DNA from 2 places in the Rossellomorea sp. DA94 genome. Region 2 is predicted to be linked to the other one. Evidence: riboswitches for the same ligand, from Rfam matches in the RefSeq annotation. Region 2 holds a riboswitch; the other holds the start of a gene.

Region 1 (3,213 bases), 2.0 Mb from region 2:
CTCTTTCCGAAGAGAGAGCGCTATTTGATTAGCTACTATATAGCGGGGAATGTCATTCCGAACAAAGGACCAGTTTAGAATGGTAATAGGGCCCGTTACCATTCCCTTTACCGGTTTATCAGTTAGAGATTGGGCATACACGGTTTCTTTAACTGTCATCGGCTCTTTGAAATTCACATCCCCATAAATGATTGGAGGCTTCACACATCTGGACCCGTAGGATTGGACCCATCCGAATGTAGTGAAGTGAAATCCCTCTAGTTTCTCACCGAAAAATTCCACCATATCGGTCCGTTCAAATTCTCCATGTACAAATACGTCCAGGCCGATTTCTTCCTGAATGTCGATCCACCGCTTTATTTCTGCACGAATGAACCGTTGATACTCACCCTCATCAAGCTCTCCATTACGCCACTTCTTCCTTTGTCTTCTTACCTCCCTTGTCTGAGGGAAGCTGCCAATTGTGGTAGTGGGAAGAAGAGGGAGCTTTGACTGTGCTACCATGCGAATCGAAAATGGAGATTTTCGTCCGACATCTAATGGATTCAATCCTTTTAACTTATCTTGAACAGATGGTTTGTTTCTATTTGGCGATGTATGTAAGTCACTTATGGACTTCAAACATTCATCCACATCACTCTGCACTCTCCATATTCCTTCCCCGAGGGCTCTTGTTAGGAGGACGACTTCCTGCAATTTCTCATCAGCAAATGAAATACCATTACGAAGCGTTTTATCCAAAGTTTCTTCATTCCGCACGGTCACCGGTACATGGAGCAAACTGGATGATGGCTGAATGATTAAGCGGTCCTTTGGTACATAATCAGTCAATTCAGATAAAAATGAATGGGCTTCAACAAGATTCGTCCTCCAGATATTCCTGCCGTCCACAACTCCTGCTGCCAGAATTTTATCTTTAGGGAAACCGTTTTGCTTTAGTGCAGCCATATTCTCTCCCCGGTCATATATAAAATCCATACCTATCCCGTCTACAGGAATGGCTGTCACCTCTTTATAGTGTTCTAAATGATCAAAATAGGTTTGAAGAATAATCTTTACATCAGGAGCGGCTTTCTTTAATCTTCCGTAAATTTCGGTAAATCGATCAATCTCTTGTTTTGTGATGGAAGCACACAGGATCGGCTCGTCGATCTGCACCCATTCTACTCCCTCTTCCTGCAATTCTCGCAAGATCCCGGCATATAAAGGCACAAAGTCGTTTACGATTGATTGATAGTCTACTTCATAATATCCTTTAGATAATTTCACGAAGGTGAATGGACCCACTATTACCGGCTTCCCCTTAATACCAAGCTTTTCTTTCGCTTCCTTGTAATAGAATAGCGGACGATTTTCCACCAGTTGAGGTACGGATTCCCCAAGTTCCGGGACAATATAATGATAATTGGTGTTAAACCATTTCGTCATTTCTGATGCTGCTGCCCCCTTTGCCCCCCTTGCCATTTCAAAATACGTATCCAGACTGACTTTCCCGCCTTTATAGTGAAATCTGTCGGGAACGATTCCGAACATGGCCGCAGTATCAAGTACATGATCATATAAGCTGAAATCCCCGAGTGGAATCAAATCCACCCCTTGATCCAGCTGCTTCTTCACATGATCCAGGCGAATGTTCTCTATTTGTTCCAGGAAGGAATCTTCGTCAACCTTACCTGCCCAATATTCTTCCAATGTCTTTTTCCACTCACGATTTTCTCCAATCCTCGGATACCCTAAACTCGAACTCATGACCTTACTCATCATTCACACTCCCCATCTTTATCATCTTTAGTACGTAGTCCCAACAAAAAAATCTCCCTTTCAAATGAAAGAGAGATTCATACGCATATCTAACTAGAGTCGAGACAAACTGATATCCTCAACACGTATTCCTCACCCCTCTCTATATCCACGTAGAGCATAAGCGCATACAACAGGCAGGTCTCCTGACTTAGGTTCACAGCTTCTTATCCCTTCCCATTTCAACAGAAATAGTGGTTGAATGATAAGTCGCTCCCCGTTACAGTGGCGGGACCGCGCCGGATTTTCACCGGTCTTCCCTTTTAGCTGAGAGTGTCTCAGCACCTATTGCATTGGTCTATTTAATTTTTCTTTCAAAAAAACGTAAAACCCTCTCTAACTACTGTAGAGAGGGTTTCATGTTAATAGAATCCTCTCTTATTTTCCAAAGCCGTTTGCTTTGCAGGAATTAGCACCTTTTCAACAATTCCGTTGAATGGTTGCCGGGTTTCACAGGGCCAGTCCCTCCACCTCTCTCAATAAGAGTTTCACATATTCATTTACTATTCTGAAATTTGTAATAATCGTAGCACGGTACATAAGAGCTGTCAAAAGAAATTCAATCAATAACTTACACTTTTCTAATAATAGGTACTTTCTACATAATGACATTTGATACAAGACCTTGTTACATCAGTCTCATAGAAGACATGCCTGCAGTTTTCCTGAATGCTCTTCACTTCTTTTTCGAGTTGGGTGATTTTCTGATTGAGCTTTATGATCTCATACTTCAATTTGAGGACATGACAGGTAGGTTTATCGATAGATGTTTGATCCATTTTCCACAAACTCCTTCGATTTTTCTTTCAATCCTTTTTCTATTTCCTTATGAACATCATCAATGCTATTCTGCTCCATTCCCCTTATATCATGTGATATTCTCATTGAACAAAATTTCGGTCCACACATTGAACAAAAATGGGCCGTTTTTGCCCCTTCTGCAGGAAGTGTTTCATCATGATACTCCCTTGCACGTTCCGGGTCCAGGGATAAATTAAATTGGTCATTCCATCTAAATTCAAATCGAGCCTTAGAAACGGCATTATCCCTTACTTGTGCCCCTGGATGCCCTTTCGCCAAATCCGCTGCGTGTGCGGCGATTTTATAAGCAATGACACCCTCTCGCACATCATCTTTATTCGGTAATCCCAGATGCTCTTTCGGTGTTACATAGCACAGCATAGCTGTTCCAAACCAACCGATCATGGCAGCCCCTATGGCGGAAGTAATGTGATCATACCCCGGTGCAATATCTGTCGTTAATGGCCCCAGGGTATAAAAAGGAGCTTCATGACAGATTTCCATTTGCTTATCCACATTCTCTTTAATCATATGCATAGGTACATGACCAGGGCCTTCAATCATCACCTGTACATCATGCTTCCAAGCAATTTTGGTTAGCTCACCCAATGT
Region 2 (3,213 bases):
CGGATAAAAGGGTCCGTGGCATTAAGATTGCCACGGACCCTTTTATCGATCATACGATTCCCTGACAAACCGGACAATGGTAAAGCCTTCTTGAAGAGGCCACCGTCTTCTCGATTTCGCTTCCACAGATGAAGCAAGATTCCCCTTCACGGTTAAAGACCCAGTGACGATAGCGGGATCGCTTCACACCTTTGGCTTTCAGTTTCTGTGCAAGGACGGGATCGTTAGTGATCCCCCCCGTTTCATACGATTGCTTTACTAAATCCATGATGGCATGGGCAGCTTTGTTTAATTGATCTTCCGTACAGTCTACAGGCCTTAGGGAAGGGTGTATGCCGGCAACAAACATAACTTCAGATCGCAAATAATTACCGATTCCGGCGACAAAGCCTTGATCAAGCAATAAAATCGACCATTTTCGGTTTCGGAATCTTTTATCTTTCATCCGCCCGACCAGCTCATCTACGGATAGTTCTTCACTTAAAAGGTCTGGACCGACTTTTGAGATGAATGGGTGAGATGGCACCTCTTCGTCCCTGAGAACCTCGATATCCGATGCACTATAGAGAAGGGCGGATTTTTTCTCGTTATGTAGGGCTAATCGGAGCTGACGATTTGTTTTAGGATAATTGTAGGTGTTTCTGATATACCATTTTCCGTAAAGTTGATTGTGGGAGTAGATGGTGTATCCATTATCAAAGCGGATGAGCATGGCTTTTCCTTTCGTATCGACTCTTCTTACGATAGACCCCTTCAGCAGATCTTCGTAGTCTTCTAAATGAGGGAAAGCAAAATAAACATCTTCCACTGTTTTATTTATAAGAGCACGCTCAACGTTATCGGCAGTTCTTCTGATTTCTGGACCTTCTGGCATGGCGGTTTCTCCTTTTTTACTTAGTTGTTCCCTTTTTATTCCTCAATGTAACCATTGGATGGGCTGGGCTATTCATCCGTTTCAGGGTATTGACATTATTCCGATATATTGATAAAGTTTTAAAAAATCAAAATATTTTCTTATCCAGAGAGGTGGAGGGACTGGCCCTTTGAAGCCTCAGCAACAGGTCTGCGAAGATACTGTGCTAATTCCAGCGGGTGATTCAAACCCTGATAGATAGGCGCAATCTTTTATTTGTCGGTGACGCACTCGTTCAGGGTGCGTTTTTTGTTTGTTCACTCATTCCTCAATTAACTTAGAAGAAAGGGTGTTTGTATGGAAAACGCAGGACAGAGTTTCAAAAGAAAGATGAAGACACGGCATTTAGTGATGCTGAGTCTTGGAGGGGTGATCGGAACCGGGCTTTTCTTGAGTTCGGGTTATACCATTCATCAGGCTGGTCCATTTGGGACCATCCTTGCATATTTAATCGGTGCGCTGGTGGTGTATCTCGTGATGCTGTGTTTAGGCGAGCTATCTGTCCATATGCCGGAGACCGGATCCTTTCATAGTTATGCTGCAAAATTCATTGGTCCGGGGACCGGTTATACAGTGGGCTGGTTATATTGGCTGACATGGACGGTGGCATTGGGGTCGGAGTTCACGGCGGCCGGCTTGATGATGCAGCGCTGGTTCCCTTCAATTAGTGTATGGATTTGGAGCTCGGTCTTCGCTGCGTTGATTTTTTTCCTTAATGCATTGTCGGTGCGTTTTTTTGCTGAATCTGAATTTTGGTTTTCTTTAGTGAAAGTAATTGCGATTGTGGGGTTTATTGTGATTGGGGCAGGGGCGATCTTCGGGTTCATCCCCCTTGGTCATTCAGAGCCCGTTCCATTTTTCTCGAATATCACCGATTCAGGGTTATTTCCGAACGGGGCATTTGCCATCTTGATGACCATGCTTGCCGTAAATTTTGCTTTTTCTGGAACAGAACTGATCGGGGTAGCGGCTGGAGAAACAGAGAATCCATCCAAATCGATTCCAAAAGCCATCCGCACTACGCTTGTAAGGTTGATCCTCTTTTATGTAGGGACGATTGTCGTACTAGCTGCATTATTACCGAGCCAGTCAGCCGGTGTATTGGAAAGCCCTTTTGTCGCAGTGCTTGGACGGATTGGAATTCCTTTTGCCGCAGATATCATGAATTTTGTCATTATCACGGCTATCTTATCAGCGGCAAACTCAGGTCTGTATGCTTCCTCCAGAATGCTATGGTCTCTGGCTGATAAGCAAACGATCTCCCCGATTTTTGCCAAATTGACTGATAGGGGGATCCCTCTTAATGCGATTGTATGTAGCATGCTTGGAGGGGGACTTGCCTTGCTTTCAAGCATCATTGCACCGGGGACGGTCTACATCGTATTGGTTTCGGTCTCAGGTCTTGCGGTCGTGATTGTGTGGATGAGCATCAGTGCTGCCCAATTTCTATTTCGTAGACAGTACATAAGGGAAGGAAACGATGTAAAAGACCTGGCCTATCGGACACCGCTCTATCCACTGGTTCCCGTTGCATCATTTATGCTTTGTCTCGCTTCCTGCATCGGTATTGCCTTTGATCCCACTCAGAGGATTGCCCTTTATTGCGGGATCCCGTTTATCGCCCTTTGCTATGGAAGCTATTATCTAACACAATACGTGAAGAAAAGAGGTACAGGTCATGTCGAATCAACTGAAGTTGAATCCCATTGAGGAGATTTTACAAACACATTCCCTGATGATTTTGGATGGAGCATTAGCCACAGAGCTGGAATCCCATGGTTTTGATTTAAATGATCCCCTTTGGTCAGCCCGTGTACTCCTTGAAAAACCGGAAGCAATTGAGAAGGTTCATGCTGATTATTTCCGTGCGGGAGCCGATTGTGTGATTACAGCGAGCTATCAGGCAACGGTGGAAGGTTTTCTGAAGCGTGGAATAGAGAAACCTGAAGCGCTGGAATTGATCAAGAAGACAGTTTATCTTGCCAGACAGGCTCGAGATGACTTTTGGAAGGAAAAGAAGGTGAATTGGGATCGTCCGAAACCAATCGTCGCCGGTTCTGTAGGACCTTATGGGGCATACCTTGCTGACGGCTCTGAATACGTAGGGGATTATGGAGTAAGTGATCAACTTTTAGCGGATTTCCATTATCCGAGAATCAGGGCATTAGTGGAGGCGGGTGCTGATGTGCTGGCATTCGAAACCATCCCGTCCTTGCAGGAAGCAAAAGTACTCGCTTCGATTTTAAAAGAATTTCCGGAAACCTGGGCATGGCTGTCTTTTTCATTAAAGGATGGAGAGA

What was found. A riboswitch is a leader RNA that binds a small molecule or an ion and turns the genes downstream of it on or off. The one in region 2 is predicted to bind S-adenosylmethionine.
Region 1: another riboswitch for S-adenosylmethionine. It lies ahead of metE (5-methyltetrahydropteroyltriglutamate--homocysteine S-methyltransferase); the one in region 2 lies ahead of mmuP (S-methylmethionine permease).

The regions. Positions count from the first base shown of each region.
Region 1 covers NZ_CP122397.1:3,714,171-3,717,383, forward strand. The annotation lists gene metE (5-methyltetrahydropteroyltriglutamate--homocysteine S-methyltransferase) at 1-1,761, opposite strand, end outside; cobalamin riboswitch at 1,920-2,104, opposite strand; SAM riboswitch class I at 2,176-2,286, opposite strand; gene P8596_RS19315 (hypothetical protein) at 2,382-2,579, opposite strand; gene thiC (phosphomethylpyrimidine synthase ThiC) at 2,557-3,213, opposite strand, start outside.
Region 2 covers NZ_CP122397.1:1,131,525-1,134,737, forward strand. The annotation lists gene nei (endonuclease VIII) at 50-874, opposite strand; SAM riboswitch class I at 1,012-1,118, shown strand; gene mmuP (S-methylmethionine permease) at 1,211-2,623, shown strand; gene mmuM (homocysteine S-methyltransferase) at 2,592-3,213, shown strand, end outside.